Regions from separate parts of the Mesorhizobium sp. GW821-FHT07A06 genome, predicted to be linked through region 1. Evidence: predicted binding sites of a transcription regulator. Region 1 holds the regulator's gene; each other region holds the start of a gene.
What was found. The regulator HrcA, encoded in region 1, represses chaperone genes, less so after heat shock. The targets are predictions, from matches to a motif close to GTTAGCACTCNCNNNNNGNGAGTGCTAAC.
Positions count from the first base shown of each region.

Region 2: the regulator HrcA is predicted to act here: its motif matches at 3,228-3,256, upstream of AC07SZ_RS32515 (co-chaperone GroES).
Region 3: the regulator HrcA is predicted to act here: its motif matches at 2,119-2,147, upstream of AC07SZ_RS34280 (co-chaperone GroES).
Region 4: the regulator HrcA is predicted to act here: its motif matches at 2,561-2,589, upstream of groES (co-chaperone GroES).

Region 1 is NZ_JBWKRC010000003.1:242,867-247,669, forward strand. Features, by position in the region: gene AC07SZ_RS11650 (PQQ-dependent sugar dehydrogenase) at 1-1,163, opposite strand, end outside; gene AC07SZ_RS11655 (hypothetical protein) at 1,261-1,458, opposite strand; gene hrcA (heat-inducible transcriptional repressor HrcA) at 1,499-2,581, opposite strand; gene rph (ribonuclease PH) at 2,739-3,455, shown strand; gene AC07SZ_RS11670 (VOC family protein) at 3,471-3,881, shown strand; gene rdgB (RdgB/HAM1 family non-canonical purine NTP pyrophosphatase) at 3,881-4,528, shown strand; gene hemW (radical SAM family heme chaperone HemW) at 4,525-4,803, shown strand, end outside.
Region 2 is NZ_JBWKRC010000016.1:134,970-139,772, reverse strand. Features, by position in the region: gene AC07SZ_RS32535 (GAF domain-containing protein) at 1-90, opposite strand, end outside; gene AC07SZ_RS32530 (GYD domain-containing protein) at 266-580, opposite strand; gene AC07SZ_RS32525 (hypothetical protein) at 869-1,027, opposite strand; gene groL (chaperonin GroEL) at 1,168-2,799, opposite strand; gene AC07SZ_RS32515 (co-chaperone GroES) at 2,861-3,175, opposite strand; gene AC07SZ_RS32510 (hypothetical protein) at 3,422-3,676, shown strand; gene AC07SZ_RS32505 (DUF1488 family protein) at 3,673-3,939, shown strand; gene AC07SZ_RS32500 (hypothetical protein) at 3,977-4,168, opposite strand; gene AC07SZ_RS32495 (hypothetical protein) at 4,174-4,380, opposite strand; gene dmeF (CDF family Co(II)/Ni(II) efflux transporter DmeF) at 4,498-4,803, opposite strand, start outside.
Region 3 is NZ_JBWKRC010000019.1:46,847-51,649, forward strand. Features, by position in the region: gene groL (chaperonin GroEL) at 1-1,592, opposite strand, end outside; gene AC07SZ_RS34280 (co-chaperone GroES) at 1,650-1,964, opposite strand; gene AC07SZ_RS34285 (hypothetical protein) at 2,301-2,648, shown strand; gene AC07SZ_RS34290 (usg protein) at 2,683-2,952, shown strand; gene AC07SZ_RS34295 (DUF982 domain-containing protein) at 3,231-3,545, shown strand; gene AC07SZ_RS34300 (hypothetical protein) at 3,685-3,906, shown strand; gene AC07SZ_RS34305 (Hsp20 family protein) at 4,345-4,803, shown strand, end outside.
Region 4 is NZ_JBWKRC010000001.1:545,691-550,493, reverse strand. Features, by position in the region: gene AC07SZ_RS02715 (D-arabinono-1,4-lactone oxidase) at 1-498, opposite strand, end outside; gene AC07SZ_RS02710 (MFS transporter) at 510-1,694, opposite strand; gene AC07SZ_RS02705 (TetR/AcrR family transcriptional regulator) at 1,819-2,445, shown strand; gene groES (co-chaperone GroES) at 2,653-2,949, shown strand; gene groL (chaperonin GroEL) at 3,012-4,667, shown strand.

The sequences.
Region 1 (4,803 bases):
GTCCTGTTGCCGCGGTTCCACGACCCGTGCAGGGCCACGAAGGCGTCGCCCCTGTAGTCCTGGGGAAAACCGGTGCCGGCCGGAAAATCCTGGCGGTCGTAGAAGGCGATGTTGAGCGGCGCCGAATGCGCCTGCATCAGCACATCGGGAATGGTTGCCTTGCCGGCGAGATCGGGCCGCGCTCCCTTGTGGCGCGGATCCTCATTGTCGCCGATATAGTACCAGGGCCAGCCGTAGAAGGCGCCGTCCTTGACGGATGTTGCGTACTCGAACGGCACATTGTCGCCGAGCGCATCGCGCTCGTTGACGACGCACCACAGCGCCCCGGTCGCCGGCTGCACGGTCATGCCCGAACAATTGCGCAGGCCGGTGGCGACGATGCGGCCGTTCTTGCCGTCCGGGTCGAAGGCCAGCACGTCGGCGCGGCCGTCCTCGGAGCCCCATGTCGCGCCAAGCGGCTTCGACTTGATCCACGCTTCGAGGCCGCCATCCGGCGCCTTGCCCATGTCCTCGGCGATGTTCGAACCCGAGCCGACCGACAGATAGAGCGTCTTGCCGTCAGGCGAAAAGACGATGTCGCGCGTCCAGTGGTGGTTCGAGGGAATCTTGTCGACGATGGTCTGCGGTTCGCCGGCGGCTTTCAGCTCGCCATTGCGGTAGGCAAAGCGCACGATCCTGTCGCTGTTGGCGACATAGACCCATTGCGGGTCATTGCCCGGCGGATAGAAGGCGATGCCATAGGGCTGGTTGAGATTGCGGGCAAAGATGGCGTCTTCGGCGGGCTTGGCACTGTCCTTGGACAGGCGGTAGACGCGGATCTGGTTGGCTTCGCTGTCGGCGACGAACAGGTCGCCGTTCGGCGCGATGCGCACGGCGCGCGGATTGTCGATGCCGGAGGCGATCAGCTCGGCCGAGAATCCCGGCGGCAGTCGCGGCTTCGCGCCTGCCGGCATGTCGGCGAGCCCGGCGCTGTTCGAGGCGGATTTGGTGACATAGGGCTTCGGCAGGTCTTCCGGCTTGATCAGGCGGCGTATACCTGGCTTGTCGGCGCGCCAGTCGCCGAAGGCGGCCGCGCCTTTCAGCACCCGTTGGTCCGCCTGCTGCGCGAAGGCCACTGTTGCGAGAAAGAGCGCTGGAAGCACCAGGCCGGCCGATCGGATCATCTTGTCCTCCATCTGGTCGCGAACGAAACCAACGGCAGGTCTGTCCAGAGGTTCCGCCTCATACGATGCGTCGAGGAGCGAAAGACCGGTTTCCGGTCTATGTCCCGGCAGCGTAAAAATCGTCGTCGAGGCGTTTTTCCAGCGCGACGAGATCCGCCGGCAGCGGCAGGCCCATGGCGCGCATCTCCCGCAGTTTTTCGCGCAGCTGTTCCTGGATTTCGTGCTGGTCTTCCGGTTGGTTCACCATCTCCTCGAGCAGCAGGCTGATCCGGGCCTTGAATTCTTCGAGCGCCATTCTTCTTCTCCTTGCTGCCCGTCTCTTGCTATCCGGGGCGCTACCTTAACATGCGCGATATCAGCTGCGCGGTATAATCGACCATCGGCACGATTCGGGCGTAATTCAGACGGGTCGGGCCGATGACGCCAAGCGCGCCGACGACGCGGGCATCCTTGTCGCGATAGGGCGCGACGACCAGCGACGAGCCGGACAGCGAGAACAGCTTGTTTTCCGAGCCGATGAAGATGCGCACGCCCGATCCTTGCTCGGCGAGATCGAGCAGCTGGATCAGCCCGTCCTGCGTCTCCATGTCCTCGAACAGATGCCGCAGCAGTTCGATGTCGGCCTGGGCGGTGACGTTTTCGAGCAGGTTGGCGCGGCCGCGTACGATCAGCCTTGCCGGCAGGCCGCTTTCGGCGCCCGCCCACACCGCAAGCCCCTTCTCGACCAGGTCTTGCGACAGCGTGTCGAGAGCGGCTCGCGTCTCTTCCTTGATGCGGGCGATCTCGGTCCGCGCCTCGGCCAGCGTGCGGCCGCGGATATGCGCGTTGAGGAAATTCGAGGCCTCGTGCAGCTGCGAGACGGTGATGCCGGCGGGCAGCTCGACAACGCGGTTCTCGACGTCGCCATTCTGCGACACCAGCACGGCAAGCGCCTTGGTCGGTTCCAGCTGGATGAATTCGATATGCTTCAGCGCCACCTCGTTCTTGGCGGCCAGCACCAGGCCGGCGCCGCGCGACATGCCCGACAGCATCTGGCTGGCCTCGGTCAGCATGTGCTCCAGCGTCGCACCCGAACCGGAGGCCCGCACCTGTGCCTCGATGGTGCGGCGCTCCTCGTCGGAAAGGTCGCCAAGCTCCATGAAGGCGTCGACGAAGAAACGCAGGCCGGCCTGCGTCGGCAGCCGGCCGGCCGAGATGTGCGGCGCGTAGATCAGCCCGAGGTGCTCGAGGTCGCTCATCACATTGCGGATGGTGGCCGGCGACAGCGAGGAGGGCAGGATGCGCGACAGGCTGCGCGAGCCCACCGGCTCGCCGTCCCTGAGATAGGAATCGACAATGCGCCGGAAGATGTCGCGTGAGCGCATGTCGAGTGATTGAAGTGCGAGCGGTTGCGAACCCGGATCGATTGCCTTGGTCATTCGGCCAGAAACCTCCTTGTTCAGGATATAGACTTCGGCACGGCGGGCGCAACCCGGTGTCTGTGTCGGATCGTCCGGTCCGTTTTCCTTTGCGCGCTGCCCCCCATGCGTCTAAAAGCCGGCCACGATTCCGAAAAATGACTGGAAAGAAGCCCGAATGCGCCCCTCCAAACGCCAATTCGACGAAATGCGCGCCATCTCCTTCGAGCGCGGCGTCTCCAAGCACGCCGAAGGCTCGTGCCTGGTGAAGTTCGGCGACACCCATGTCCTGTGCACGGCGAGTCTCGAGGAGAAGGTGCCCGGCTGGATGCGCAATTCCGGCAAGGGCTGGGTGACGGCCGAATACGGCATGCTGCCGCGCTCGACCGGCGAGCGCATGCGCCGCGAGGCCTCCGCCGGCAAGCAGGGCGGCCGCACGCTGGAAATACAGCGCCTCATCGGCCGTTCGCTGCGCGCCGTGGTCGATTTGCAGGCGCTGGGCGAACAGCAGATCACCGTCGACTGCGACGTCATCCAGGCCGATGGCGGCACCCGCACCGCCTCGATCACCGGCGGCTGGGTGGCGCTTTATGACTGCCTGCGCTGGATGGAAGCCCGGCAGATGGCCAGCGTCGCCAAGGTGTTGAAGGACCATGTCGCGGCGATTTCCTGCGGCATCCATGACGGCCAGCCGGTCATCGATCTTGACTATCTCGAGGATTCCTCGGCCGGCACCGACGCCAATTTCGTCATGACCGGCAAGGGCGGCATTGTGGAGATCCAGGGCACCGCCGAGGGCGAGCCCTTCTCGGAAGGGCAGTTCGCGGAATTGATGGGCCTGGCCAAGAAAGGCATCCAGCGCCTGGTCAGCCTGCAGCAGATGGCGGTGGCGTAAGCCATCGATTTTCTGGTGACCCCCTCCGCCATCCTTGAATCAGCCCTGTACGTCACCGATCTGGCGGCGGCGGAAGAATTCTATGTCGGCGTGCTCGGCCTCGATCTGCTCGGCAAGGTGGACGGCAGACATCTTTTCTTCCGCTGCGGGCCGGGCGTGCTGCTGGTCTTCAATGCCGAGGCGACCAAGATACCTCCGGCGCCGGACGCGCGGCTGAAAGTGCCGCCGCATGGCGCGGTCGGCGAAGGTCATCTCTGCTTCGCGGCGAGCGCTGCGGAAATCGTGGCCTGGAAAGCCCATCTGGAGGCAAAAAGAATTGCCATCGAAAGCGAATTCGAATGGCCGCAAGGTGGCCGTTCGCTCTATATACGCGACCCCTCGGGCAATTCGATCGAGTTTGCCGAGCCAAGAATCTGGGGGCTTTGATGCATTCTCTTGATGGAAAGAAGATCGTCGTCGCCAGCCACAATGCCGGCAAGCTGCGCGAATTCGCCGATCTGATGGGGCCGTTCGGCTTCGAAGCGAAGTCGGCGAAGGACTATGGCCTGCCGGAGCCGGACGAGACCGGCACCACTTTCGAGGAGAATGCCTACATCAAGGCGCTGGCCGCCGCAAAGGCGACCGGCCTGCCGGCGCTGTCGGACGATTCGGGCCTCTGCGTCGACGCGCTCGACGGCGCGCCCGGCGTCTACACCGCCAACTGGGCCGAAACCCCGGACGGATCGCGCGACTTCGCCATGGCCATGCAGCGCACCGAAGTGGCGCTGCAGGAGGTCGGCGCCGCTCTGCCGGAACAGCGCAAGGGTCGCTTTGTCGCCGTCATCTGCCTCGCCTTTCCCGACGGCGAGGCCGAATATTATCGCGGCGAGGCCGAAGGCACGCTGGTCTGGCCGCCACGCGGCGAGCTTGGCTTCGGCTATGACCCGGTGTTCCTGCCCAATGGCTTCGAAAAGACCTTCGGCGAGATGAGTGCCGAGGAAAAACACGGCTGGAAACCAGGCCAGGCGACGGCGTTGTCGCATCGCGCACGCGCCTTCCAGAAATTCGCCAAAGCGAGATTGGGAGAGGCATGAGCATGCTGCTCGACCGGGCCCCCGGCTTCGGCGTCTACATCCATTGGCCTTTCTGCGCGGCCAAATGCCCCTATTGCGACTTCAACAGCCATGTCCGCCACCAGCCGGTCGACCAGGAGCGCTTTGCCGCCGCCTTCGAGGCGGAACTGGCGACGATGCGCCAGCGCACCGGGGCGCGTGAGGTGACCAGCATCTTTCTCGGCGGCGGTACGCCGTCGCTGATGAAGCCGGAAACCGTGGCCAGGGTCCTGGACGCCGTGGCGAGGAACTGGACG
Region 2 (4,803 bases), on a different contig from region 1:
TTCGCCTTCGAGCAGCGCCTTCAGTTGAACGGCGAGGTCGCGGTAGAACGCGGCCTTGTCCGTGGTGTCGATGGCCTTGGCCGCAAACATGGCTTGTCTCCGAACTGAGAATCGCGGTTCCGTTTCCGCAAGCTCTGTGCACCAAACGACCACCGGGCGATACTAGCTTGAATTCACGTCGCCGCGAAGTCGAAACAAGATGCCCTGTCCGGTGCTCGGCAGCACGGCATCGAGCCGTGCTGCCTTGATCAGGAAGGCAAGTCCATCAGCCGGCGGGTTTGTACGCGCCGGCAGCCTTTTTGGCGGCCGCGAGCACTGCCTTCATGTCGAGTTCTTCCAGCACGACCATCTCGGTCAGCGAGCCGCTCGCCCGCACCGCAAGGGACATGCCAATCCCAGCTGACTGGTCCGGCACCTCGCCATTGACAACGACGTCATAGATGCCGCGCGTGAACATCACGCTGGTCACCTTGCCGCCAACGCTTTCAAAAAGCGCCTTGACCGCGGCCTGCCTGTCCGAGCCTTGCATCAATCCTTTGGCGGCATGGGGCGCATAGTTTGCCAGGATAGTCACTTTCATGGGTATTTCCTCCAAATGTCATGTCTCGTGCTGCTCGACAGTTCGAGCGTCACGGAGCGATTTATTTTTCGGAACAATTGCAGGCGCCCTTCGACGCGTTGGCGGCCAAGGGCACACCGCCGGATAAATATGCGCTTAAGCTAATATAATGACAATACCGGACACGCCGACACCGCCGGCAGGACGGTGTCTGGCTGGACCACGCTCGGCCCGCGACGATCGAACCCGCGCCGTTGACCCGCGATGTGGTCTTTGAGGTTGAACGGCCGGCAGCGCCGTGGCGCAGCCTTACATCGGGCGCTTCGGTTCGCCCTTTTGTGGCGTTGCCGTATCGGAATCGGATTTCTTGTGCTTGTCGGCGGCAATCCTGCGGATGCGGTCGAAGCGGCTTTCCTCGGTGGTTTCGGTCGTGACGACCGTCTGTGGCTTCTGCGCGAACACGATCATGGATCGATCTCCTGGGCTAGAGGCCTGTGCGCCGGGAGGCAATCCCCCGGCGGTAGTCTTCCGGCTCACAGAAGAGCCGACTTGGCGAGATTCAGGTCGAAAGGCGGCTTCCATGAAGCCGCCTTTCGGCCAGCTGAGCCTTAGTAGCCGCCCATGCCACCGCCATTACCACCCGCAGGCGCGGCATCCTTGGCCGGGATGTCGGTGATCATGGCTTCGGCGGTGATCAGCAACGCCGCGATCGAGCCGGCGTCCTGCAGGGCGGTGCGCACCACTTTCGCCGGGTCGACGATGCCGGCCTTGATCATGTCGACATAGGTCTCGTTCTGGGCATCAAAGCCCTGATTGTGGTCCTTGCTGTCGGTGAGCTTGCCGACGACGATGGAGCCTTCGACGCCGGAATTCTCGGCGATCTGGCGGATCGGCGCCTCGAGTGCGCGCAGCACGATCGAAATGCCGGCGGTGACATCGTCATTGGCGCCGGTCAGGCCTGATAGCGCCGACCTGGCACGCAGCAATGCCACGCCGCCGCCGGGCACGATGCCTTCCTCGACCGCCGCGCGCGTCGCGTTCAGCGCGTCGTCGATGCGGTCCTTCTTCTCCTTGACTTCCGACTCGGTGACGCCGCCGACGCGGATGACGGCAACGCCGCCCGACAGCTTGGCCAGCCGCTCCTGCAGCTTTTCCTTGTCGTAGTCGGAGGTGGTCTCCTCGATCTGGCCCTTGATCTGGGCGACGCGCGCCTGGATGGTCGCCTTGGTGCCGGCGCCGTCGATGATCGTCGTGGTGTCCTTCTCGATCAGCACGCGCTTGGCGCGGCCGAGCATCTCGATGGTGACGTTCTCGAGCTTGATGCCGAGATCCTCCGAGATCATCTGGCCCGATGTGAGCACGGCGATGTCTTCGAGCATTGCCTTGCGGCGATCGCCGAAGCCCGGCGCCTTGACCGCCGCGACCTTGAGGCCGCCGCGCAATTTGTTGACGACCAGCGTGGCCAGCGCCTCGCCTTCGACATCTTCCGAAATGATCAGCAGCGGCCTGCCGCTCTGCACCACCGCTTCGAGGATCGGCAGCATCGCCTGCAGATTGCCGAGCTTCTTCTCGTGGATAAGGATGTAGGGCTCTTCCAGTTCCGCGCGCATCTTGTCGGCATTGGTGACGAAATACGGGCTGAGATAGCCGCGGTCGAACTGCATGCCCTCGACGACGTCGAGCTCCGTTTCGGCGGTCTTGGCCTCCTCGACGGTGATAACGCCGTCATTGCCGACCTTGTCCATCGCCTTGGCGATCATCTCGCCGACGGTAGCGTCGCCATTGGCGGCGATGGTGCCGACCTGCGCGATCTCGGCCGACGACTTGACCTTCTTGGCCTTGGCCTTGATTTCCCCGACGACGGCGGCAACCGCCTGGTCGATGCCGCGCTTCAAGTCCATCGGGTTCATGCCGGCGGCGACCAGCTTGGCGCCTTCGCGCAGGATCGAGGCGGCCAGCACCGTGGCGGTGGTGGTGCCGTCTCCGGCGAGGTCATTGGTCTTGGAGGCCACTTCGCGCACCATCTGCGCGCCCATGTTCTCGAACTTGTCGGCAAGCTCGATCTCCTTGGCGACGGTGACGCCGTCCTTGGTGACGCGCGGCGCGCCATAGGCCTTGTCGATGATGACATTGCGGCCCTTGGGGCCGAGCGTGACCTTCACCGCATTGGTGAGGATCTCGACGCCGCGCAGCATGCGGTCGCGCGCGTCGGTGGCGAATTTGATTTCCTTGGCAGACATTTTTTCAATCCCGTTCGAATTTGGAGTGGACGAACCCCGCGCGGAACGCGCGGCGCTCCAGTCAGGCGGCCTTCTTGGCTTCGACGCTCTTCTCGATCACGCCCATGATGTCGGCTTCCTTCATGATCAGCAGGTCCTCCCCGTCGATCTTGACCTCGGTGCCGGACCATTTGCCGAACAGGATCAGGTCGCCGGCCTTGACATCGAGCGGCACAAGCGCGCCGTTTTCGTCGCGCGCGCCGGGGCCGACGGCGATGACTTCGCCTTCCTGCGGCTTTTCCTTGGCATTGTCAGGAATGATGATGCCGCCCTTCGATTTGGTATCGCCTTCGGCGCGCCGGATGACGACGCGGTCGTGGAGTGGCCGAAATTTCATGAAAACTTCTTTCTGGGGCCGGCATAGGCGGCCGCTGCTCTGCTATAGGCGCTTTGGCACTCGATAGATAGGAGTGCCAAAAATTATTCGCGAGCCGATGAAATATTTAAAAGTATTATTTCGGGAAGCCGTTTCGTGATATCGCCCATGGCATAAATAATTCAAAAAATTGAATTTTGCCGGTCGAGTGCCTATTTATCGGACAAGTTCATTTTCACGATTTCACACACTAGGGAGATTTGCTCTATGGCCGATGGCAATCAGACGATCATGGAAAAAGCTGAAGCCCGCTTTGTCGACAAGCAGAAGAAGACGGCCGAGCGCAACAAGGCAACCGCCGAATATATGTCCGAGGCAAGGGCAAGGGAGATCAAGACGGCAAGGCTGCGGGAATTGCGGCTGGCCAAGGAAGAAGCCGACCGCGTCGCCGAAGCCCTGAACCCGACGCCGAAGAAGAAGCGGGCGACCAAGAAGGCCGCCGCAACGGAGGTCAAGACATGAGCCTCACCTTCCCCAATCGCAGCCGCAGCTATGACGAAGCCGGCAAGCGCATCCGTTTCGTCGGCCATGACGGCATGTTCCAGATTTCCTTCTCGGTCGCGGCCGATGCGATGACCCGGATGCAACCGGCGACCGCCGCCAACGAGGCAGGCTACCTCGCCACATTCGACACGCAAAGCAGCACCATCCGCGACGTGGCGTCGAAGGCTTACGACCGCACCCGCAAGAGCATGTATGTGTTGACGGCCGCCGACTTCGGCTGAAGCTGCAACGGTCCAGATGGCCCGGGACGGCCAGAGGTCAGGGCTTGCGCTCGGCCCTCTCCCGGCGCTTGATGTCGCGGACATTCATCTGATCGAGCATGGCGTGGGCGTCGCGCGGGTTCATGCCGACCATGACTCTTTGCCTGACCTCGACCGGCTGGCCGGTGAAGACATCGATGATGGCCCAACTCTGGGGCAAGTCCATGCGCAGTGCGTATCGATTTGCCATGCTGGTCAGCCCTGCATCATGAAAAACACCGTGCCCAGGACCAATATCGTCCAGGCAATCACCGACAGCTTCAGCGCCATGCCGCCATGCGTGGCCATCGCCTCGCGCAAGCGCGACACGATCCCCGCCGAAGCGGCCGGCGTCGCCTTGACCGCGACGGACAGCTTGGTGCCAAGTTTTCCAAACACGGGCAGCAGCGACGGTTCACGCACGAAAACGACCTCGAATGTCGGGGAAAAATTGGAGCGAGCACGCTCGCGCCCTTGCATAGCACGCTTTTCGCCAGCGCCCTGCATGCCAAATGCAGATACGCAGCTTTGACGACAGTCTTAGGCCGCCTTCCTGACTTCAATCGTCAGGTGCGACAATGACCGGAACCGCGCAAGTCGGCTGCGATAATAGTCCTCTTGCCGGCGCGTCGGTGTCACCACCGAGACGATGGCGCCGAGATGTCCCGGCCCAAGCCGCCACAAGTGCAAATCGGCAAGCTCATCGCCTTCGCTCTCGATCGTCTTGCGCAGATTCTCCGCCATGCTGCGATCGGGATTCATGTCGAGCAGGACTGCGCCGGTATCGCGGATCAGCCCGAGTGCCCAGCTGGCGATAACCAACGCACCGACAATGCCGGCGAGCGG
Region 3 (4,803 bases), on a different contig from region 1:
GCGGGTTCCTTCCTTGGTTTCTCGGCAACCATCGCTTCCGTTGTCACCAGCAGGCCGGCAACCGATGCCGCGTCCTGGAGCGCGGTCCGCACTACCTTCACCGGATCGATGACCCCCTCGTTGTAGAGGTCGCCGAACGCGTTGGTCTGTGCGTTCCAGCCCCAGCCGAATTCCGGCTTCTCGCGCAGCTTGCCGACGATGATCGAGCCTTCCGCGCCGGCGTTCTCGGCGATCTGGCGCACGGGCGCCTCGATCGCGCGGCGCACGATCTCGATACCGTGCTTCTGGTCCTCATTCTCGGGCTGCACGCTGTCCAGTGCCCTGGCCGCCCGCAGAAGCGCCACGCCACCGCCTGGCAATACGCCTTCCTCGACCGCGGCGCGCGTCGCATGCATGGCATCGTCGACGCGGTCCTTGCGCTCCTTGACCTCGACCTCGGTCGAGCCCCCGACACGAATGACGGCGACACCGCCGGCGAGCTTGGCCAGCCGCTCCTGCAGCTTTTCCTTGTCGTAGTCGGAGGTAGTCTCCTCGATTTGTGCCTTGATCTGGCTGACGCGGCCCTGGATCTCGCTTTTCGAACCGGCGCCGTCGACGATGGTGGTGTTCTCCTTCTCGATCACCACCTTCTTGGCACGGCCCAGCATGTTGAGCGTGACATTCTCAAGCTTGATGCCGAGATCTTCCGAGATCGCGGTGCCGCCGGTGAGGATGGCAATATCCTCCAGCATGGCCTTGCGGCGGTCGCCGAAACCCGGCGCCTTGACGGCGGCGACCTTAAGGCCACCGCGCAGCTTGTTGACGACGAGCGTGGCCAGAGCCTCGCCCTCGACATCCTCGGCGATGATCAGCAGCGGCTTGGACGACTGAACGACGGCCTCCAGCACCGGAAGCAGCGCCTGCAGATTTGACAGCTTCTTTTCGTGGATCAGCACATAGGGATCTTCAAGCTCGACGCGCATCTTGTCCTGATTGGTGATGAAGTAAGGCGAGAGATAGCCGCGATCGAACTGCATGCCTTCGACAACTTCGAGTTCGGTCTCGGCGGTCTTGGCTTCCTCAACCGTGATGACGCCCTCATTGCCGACCTTCTCCATCGCTTCGGCGAGGAAGCGGCCGATCTCGGCGTCGCCATTGGCCGATATGGTGCCGACCTGGGCGATCTCGTCGTTCTTCGTCACCTTACGGGCATTGGCCTTGAGCTCGCCGACGACGGCGTCGACCGCCTTGTCGATACCGCGCTTCAGGTCCATCGGGTTCATCCCCGAGGCGACGGCCTTCGCACCTTCCTTGACGATGGCCTGGGCCAGCACCGTTGCGGTCGTGGTGCCGTCGCCGGCGATGTCGTTGGTCTTCGAGGCGACCTCACGGACCATCTGCGCGCCCATGTTCTCGAACTTGTCCTCAAGCTCGATTTCCTTGGCGACGGTGACGCCGTCCTTGGTGATGCGCGGGGCGCCGAACGACTTGTCGATGACGACGTTGCGGCCCTTGGGGCCGAGGGTCACCTTCACCGCGTCGGCGAGGATGTTGACGCCGCGCAGCATGCGCTCGCGGGCGTCGGCATGGAATTTCACTTCCTTGGCAGCCATTGGATCACTCCTTTGTCTGGGCAGCATTCGTTGACTGTTTGGATTTTGGGGAAGCCGTCACGCGGCCTTCCTCACTTGGGCGCTTTGCTCGATCACGCCCATCACGTCGCTTTCCTTCATGATGAGCAGATCCTCGCCATTGAGCTTGATCTCCGTGCCGGACCATTTGCCGAACAGGATGCGGTCGCCGATGGCGACGCCGAGAGGCGTGAGCTTGCCGCTGTCGTCGCGGGCGCCTGGGCCGACGGCAATCACCTCGCCCTCCTGCGGCTTCTCCTTGGCGGTGTCGGGGATGATGATGCCGCCGGCCGTCTTCTCATCGGCTTCGATGCGGCGGACCAGGATACGGTCATGCAATGGACGGAACGTCATATCGTTCTCCTTCGGGACAAACAGATTTTTGAGGTTCCTCCACACCGGACCGGCAATATCGGCCGGTGCGGGGCGCCGCGACCCTTTCTCAGGCATCGCGCGCATATCGAGCTAGTTTTGGTATTTTCGAGTTTCAAGAGGTCGCTGGAAAAATTTTGGCACTCTGCATTCACGAGTGCTAGGGACATGAATTCATGCAGCTATTTTCGCCAAGGCGCGAGATTTTCAGGTCTTGAAATTCGCCCCGAACTCCACGAAATTTTTTGGCGGCTGGAGTCCCGAAGGGGGTACGGCCCACAACGATGCCAAGGAGATGTTAGGAAGCGGAGACTGTCGATGGAACAAACCTTGTCGAAAAATATCCCCTCGATCGCCCCTGAAACTTCTGATCCTTCGCTTGACCGCCTGCTGTTTCCGGCGCGCCACTTCAGTCATCCCGATGAGGTGGTGGGCGACCGCACGCTCGACACTCAGGAAAAGCGCGCCATTCTTGCCTCATGGGCGTCGGATGCCTGCGCAGTCGACTCCGTGCCTGCGCTGCGAAAACCACCGGGTGCTTCGAGACCGGTGACGTTCGACGCCGTCATGGATGCACTTCGCCGACTGGACGACATTCGCGCTGAAGTTGCCAGTGACTTCAAGGAATGGCGGGATCAAGGACGCCCGCAAAGCCTTGATGGCTGAACGCAGCTAAGAAGCAGCTAAGAAGGAGAGAAACATGGTCAGCAGGGAATTCCGGCTGCAGATGGAGGGCTACGGTCTCACAACCGCGGAGATCCACTACCATCTCCCCGATCATCCAAGCCTGTTGCAGCTCTATGTTTGGCAGGAATACGATCTCGCACCGGAATTCCCGACCCTCAAAGGGTTTCTGGATTACTGGGAGCGGGAACTGGAAGGCGCGCTCCATTCCGTGCGCGTCGCCCATCACCGCCTGATCCGGCCTTCCGAATGGCAGGCCCTGGACGGCATTTTGACCTTTCAATAGTACTGAAACCGATGCGACTTGGCTAAGCGGGACGGCCCTTTAGTCGCCATGGCACCCGATTGAAGAAGGTTCTTGCTGGCCGGTTGCCAACACCCCTTGAACCGAAGAGAGGCTTCTCCAATCTTTTTCTGTGTCGAGCGCGGCTTGGTGGATGTCGAGTCGGAATCCGTCCCGTTTGCCATGGCATTCACTCAAGCTCGTCGATTTGCCGGAACTGACATCCTCGCCACACAGGGGTGAGGCAGGATCAGGTGCCACACGGGTTCAAGGAGGTCACCATGGAAGATGGAATGTTCAAGCAGGCGATCTTCGTACGAGATGATGGCTTCGCTCTCCGAAGGATCGATTGTGTCATGGATGCGATAGAGTTTCTTGAGGAATGGCCGATCGAAAGGCGCGGGCTGCTTCACGCAGCGGCGAGTGACGCTTGCTACTCCGCATATGATGGTCGAAAGTCGGTCGATGCGGCGCACAAGACATTTACGACCTGGGCACGCAGGGTCGGTGTCATCGAGGATGTTCCCGTGGCGCCGCCGTGGATGACAGGACCCAAGATCAGCGGTCCGGACCATTCTGCAGAAATTGACGGTTGATTTCGCTTGCGGCGGCAATCGTACCGCCGCCGCATCGATCGACGCGTCACAGGGGGCCTGATGTCAAAATGGCGCCAAAATCGTTGGCGATCAAAGGCAATGCGCCCCTTTTCGGGGCTGACATTGTATGGAGGTTAGCATGATCCGCAAAATCGCAATCGCCAGTGCACTTGTCGCCATTTTCAGCATCCCTGCATTTGCGGCCACGGAGTACTGGGTGGCCAAGGATGCCACGACCAAGAAGTGTGAGGTGGTGACCAAAAAACCGGACGGTACGAAACTGACCGATGCTGGCAACAAGACCTATGCGAGCAAGGCCAATGCCGAAAAGGCATTGAAGGAACTGGCCGCTTGCAAATGAACTGACAGGCTCGTGCAGGCCGCCCTGGTTACTCCTGGGCGGCCACACTATCGGCCAGTCGTCGTCCTCGCAGTCTTGCAGGAATGAGGGCATCCCGGATCAATTGTCCGCGCCTGAATGCGCCTGGGCGTGATCTGTCAGGTCGTCTTCGTCGGGCTCGATCAGGTCGATTAGCGCTGCTATCCGTGTTCCCGGCAATGGCCATCCCTGGCTCATCAGCGCCTCATCAGCAACGGCCCAAGCCCAAGCCTCTCTCAATGGAGCGCTTGCCACCAGCCATTCGAAGGCGGTCGCGAAAATGCCTTGGCGCACTTGACGCAGCCGAAATCGATTCCCAACTCATCACTGTCGGTCGCCGCGAAAGGGGCCGATGTGTCAGGGAGCGCCACGCTTCTTGGCGTTCCCTCGTATCTATGTTGCTCCAAGGAGGATGTAGTTATGAGAACGAACCTGGACTTTTCCCCCTTCTATCGGTCGAGCATCGGCTTTGACCGCGTCTTCAACCTGCTCGAAAACGCCAGCCCGTCACAGAACGCGGACAACTGGCCGCCTTACGATATCGCCAAGCTCGGCGAAGACACCTATCGCATAGTCCTCGCGGTCGCCGGTTTCGGTGAAGACCAGCTTACGATCACGCATCAGCCAAATATGCTGGTTATCGAGGGCGTCAAGACAGAGAACGACGAGGTTCAATACCTCCATCATGGCCTGGCGTTGAGGCCGTTCGCGCGCCGCTTCGAGCTGGCCGATCATGTGACCATTGTCGGGGCAAAGCTCGAAAACGGTCTGCTGATTGTCGACCTCAAGAAAGAAATTCCCGAGGAAATGAAGCCGCGCCGCATCGCGATCAACGTCGAGACCGACAAGAAGGCGGCGACCAAGCGCATTGAAAGCGCG
Region 4 (4,803 bases), on a different contig from region 1:
CCCGAAGGCACCGAGCGAGACGCCGATGGCGTGGATCGTATCTTGATCCCCTGCCCTGGTGAATTCACGAACATTGCCAAGGCCGTCGACGATCTGCACCGTCTCCAATTGCGTGTGATAGGCGCCGAGCGTCGGTCCCGAACCATGGGTAGCGGTCCCGAGCGCGCCGCCTATCGCCTGTCGGTCGATGTCGCCCATATTGGGCAGGCCCTGGCCGATATCCTGCAGGATGTGCATGAGCGAACCAAGCCGCGTCCCCGCCCGCACACGCGCCTGATGCTTTTCAGCGTCGTGCGAGACCAACCCCTCCAGTTTCTCCAGGGACAGGATGGTGCCTTGCGATTTCACCAGCGGGGTAAAGGAGTGACCGGCACCGACGACGCGGATCGGGCCGGGTGCGGTGCGAATGAGATCACCAACTTCACCGGCATCGGCGGGGCTGGCGATCAGCCGCGGTTCGGCGGTGACATAGCCCGACCAGTTGCTCCAGCTGGACATATTACCCCCGATCAGGCAACCGCGCGGCGGCGCCGCGAGACAAGGACGAACAGGCCAAGCAGCAGCACGCTGGCCAGGGCACTGCCGACAGCGAATTCCGGAACCGGACGAAAATCCTTGCCGTCGATGAGCAGCGACGCCGCGACCGGCCCGATCGCCAGACCGAGGAGCTGCGCGGCCGGCACCAAGAGCACGGCCGTGCGTGTCTCGTCCGCCGTGATCGTCAGCCTGATCTGATAGGGCACGATGAACAGGAGAATAAAACCCATGACCAGGGCGGCGACCCAGAAGATCGGGAGACCAGGTCCGCTGGCGAGGATGAGCGAGGCGACAAGTGCGACGGTGCCAATTGCCGCTATGGCAAGGCGATAGTCGATGCGGGCCTCGAACACGGTCGCGGTCATCGCGCCCAGGACCTGCATCGCCAGGCTGGCCGAGACAATCAGGCCAACGGTGCGGCCGTCGATGCCGAATTGGGCGCCAAGCGGCTCCAGAAAGGCCCATATCGAGCCGAAGAACATGAAGTAGCAGAAGATGCACAACAACGCCGTGATCGAAGGAACCGTCAGCACATTGGCCAGATCCTCGTCCTTGGGCAGGTCGGCATAGTCGGCGGGAACCGTGAAGGCGACCACCAGCGACAGGATGCAGACGACCGCCAGAGCGAGGAAGCCGCCGACCGACCCGGCCGCTGGAATGACATAGAGCGCCAGCAGCAGGGCAAGAGGGCATTGCGCCAGCGTCTGCATGGTGACGAAATAGCCGCCGATGCGCTCGGCCCGGCGCGAGCGGGCGATCAGTTCGGTGGCGACCGCGACAAGGCCGCCTTCGGCAAGGCCGGCCACGGCGCGGGCCGCCATCAACATGTTGGCGCCGGCGGCATAGGCGGTCCAGACATTCGCCAGCGCCAGCAGGAGCAGAAGCGCCGCACTTTTCCAGCGCATGTTGCGGGCCGAGAGCAGCGTCGCAACGATCGCCGAACCGATCGCGATGGCGATCAGCTCGGCGGTGGCGACCAGTGCCAGTTCATCGCCGCTGACATGGCCCTCTGTGTAGAGGGCGCCGAGCAAAACCGGCTGCATACCGAGAATGAGCAGACCGACCGATCCGATCCACAGGGCAGAGGCAAGCTGCCTGCCGGTCGGGTTGCCGACCAGCCAGTCGCCGCTTCCGGTATGCAGGTCACCAGATGTCAAAGGCGCCTCCCAACGTCCTTGCCGCACGGCAAAAAAGCTGACACCCTGTCAGCATTTCAAGACCTGATACTTGATCATATTTCTTGTCAACCAGAATTTGGCAGTTCGAGCGAAAGACCGGTGCATGACACAAGCAAGGCGAACAGCGACAGAACCGAGGCGCCAGCCGAAGCAGGAGCGCAGCCGCGAGCGCATCGACGCCATCCTGTCGACGACCATGAAGCTGATCGGCGAGAAGGGCATCGATGCCGTCACCATGAAGGAGGTCGGCATGCTGGCGGGCGGGCCGATCGCCACCGTCTACCACTACTTCCCCAACAAGTCGGCGATCCTGGCGATGCTCTATGAGCGGTTTTCGGAGGTAAGCCGCGCGCGACTGGCTGATATCATCGCCGATATCCGCGAAGCCAAGGACGTCATCGTCGCGGCCGACCGCCTGCTTGACGATTATCTGAGCCGCGTCGCCGGCGACCCAGCCATCCAGGATCTGCAGAACGCCATCCAGGCCGACAAGGCGCTCAAGAATCTCGACATCGCCGAAACTCGGCGCCAGGCCAGGATGTTCTGCGACCATGTCATCGGCTTGATCGAGCCGCCGAAGCACGAGCAGTTCGAACGCATCGTTCTGTTGATCTTCCAGCTCGCCGGCGGCGTGGTGCGCCTGGCACTTGCGGAGGGCGAAGCGGAAAGCCGCCGCACCATCGAGGATTACCGGTCGATCATCCACACCCAGTTGCGGCTGTTTCTTTAGCGGAGCGGCGACCGGGATTTTTCGGCACCGCCGGTCAGCGCCAGAAAAAATTCCCGTGATTGCCCCTTCCCGTGCGCCTTGACTCTCGCAGGCCGTCAGCCTATTTCAGCGCCACGTTAGCACTCGCCATTGGTGAGTGCTAACCGTATGTCCGGCTTCGCCGGACGGAGGAACTGTTTCTCACCGTTCTCATTCGAGGAAGAAAAAATGGCAAAGTCGAAGTTCCGCCCGCTTCATGACCGCGTGGTCGTTCGCCGGGTCGAATCCGAATCCAAGACCGCCGGCGGGATCATCATCCCGGATACGGCGAAGGAAAAGCCGCAGGAAGGCGAGATCATCGCCGTCGGCTCCGGCGCCCGCGACGAAAGCGGCAAGCTGGTGCCCCTGGACGTCAAGGCCGGCGACCGCATCCTGTTCGGCAAGTGGTCGGGCACCGAAGTCAAGCTCAATGGCGAAGACCTTCTGATCATGAAGGAATCCGACATCATGGGCATCATCGGCTGATTATCGGCCTTACCGTCAACTGAATTCCGGGCTTACCCCAAGCCCCTGCCAGGAGCTTAAAAATGGCTGCCAAAGACGTAAAATTCTCCCGTGATGCCCGCGAGCGCATGCTGCGCGGCGTCAACATCCTCGCCGACGCGGTGAAGGTGACCCTCGGCCCCAAGGGCCGCAACGTCGTCATCGACAAGTCGTTCGGCGCCCCGCGCATCACCAAGGACGGCGTCACCGTCGCCAAGGAAATCGAGCTTGAGGACAAGTTCGAGAACATGGGCGCGCAGATGGTCCGTGAGGTCGCCTCGAAGACCAACGACATCGCCGGCGACGGCACCACGACCGCGACCGTTCTGGCGCAGTCGATCGTCCAGGAAGGCCACAAGGCGGTTGCCGCCGGCATGAACCCGATGGACCTGAAGCGCGGCATCGATCTCGCCGTCACCGAAGTCGTCGCGGCTCTCGGCAAGGCTGCCAAGAAGATCAAGACCTCCGAGGAAGTTGCCCAGGTCGGCACGATCTCGGCGAACGGCGACGAGTCGGTCGGCAAGATGATCGCGGAAGCGATGCAGAAGGTCGGCAACGAAGGCGTCATCACCGTCGAGGAGGCCAAGACCGCCGAGACCGAACTCGAAGTCGTCGAAGGCATGCAGTTCGACCGCGGCTATCTCTCGCCCTACTTCGTCACCAACGCGGACAAGATGGTTGCCGATCTCGAGGACGCCTACATCCTGCTCCACGAGAAGAAGCTCTCCAACCTGCAGGCCATGCTGCCGGTTCTCGAAGCCGTCGTGCAGACCTCGAAGCCGCTGCTCATCATCTCGGAAGACGTCGAAGGCGAGGCTCTGGCCACGCTCGTCGTCAACAAGCTGCGTGGCGGCCTGAAGATCGCCGCCGTCAAGGCGCCGGGCTTCGGTGATCGCCGCAAGGCCATGCTGGAAGACATCGCCATCCTCACCGGTGGCCAGGTCATCTCGGAAGACCTCGGCATCAAGCTCGAGAATGTCGGCCTCAACATGCTCGGCCGCGCCAAGAAGGTGTCGATCTCCAAGGAGAACACCACCATCGTCGACGGCGCCGGCAAGAAGGCCGAGATCCAGGGCCGCGTTGCCCAGATCAAGCAGCAGATCGAAGAGACCACCTCGGACTATGACAAGGAGAAGCTGCAGGAACGTCTCGCCAAGCTGGCGGGCGGCGTTGCGGTGATCCGCGTCGGCGGTGCGACGGAAGTGGAAGTCAAGGAAAAGAAGGACCGCGTTGATGACGCCCTGAACGCGACCCGCGCGGCCGTGGAAGAAGGCATCGTCGCCGGCGGTGGCGTGGCCCTGCTGCGCGCTTCGGCCAACATCAAGGCTACCGGCGCCAATGCCGACCAGGCTGCTGGCATCAACATCGTGCGTCGCGCGCTGCAGGCTCCGGCCCGCCAGATCGCCTCGAACGCCGGTGCGGAAGCTTCGATCGTTGCCGGCAAGATCCTTGAGAACAAGGGCGCGACCTTCGGCTACAACGCCCAGTCGGGCGAGTATGGCGACATGATCGCCATGGGCATCGTCGACCCGGTCAAGGTCGTGCGCACCGCTCTCCAGGACGCGGCTTCGGTCGCCGGCCTGCTCGTCACCACCGAAGCCATGATCGCGGAGGCTCCGAAGAAGGAGTCGGCTGGCGGCGGCATGCCTGGCGGCATGGGCGGCGGCGGCATGGGCGGCATGGGCGGCATGGACTTCTAAGAAGTCCATAAAGCACGCCCATCAACTAACATTGCTCAAGCCCGCTTGCGGGCTTGAGTGGCGGCATGGACTTCTAAGAAGTCCATAAAGCACGCCCATCAACTAACATTGCTCAAGCCCGCTTGCGGGCTTGAGT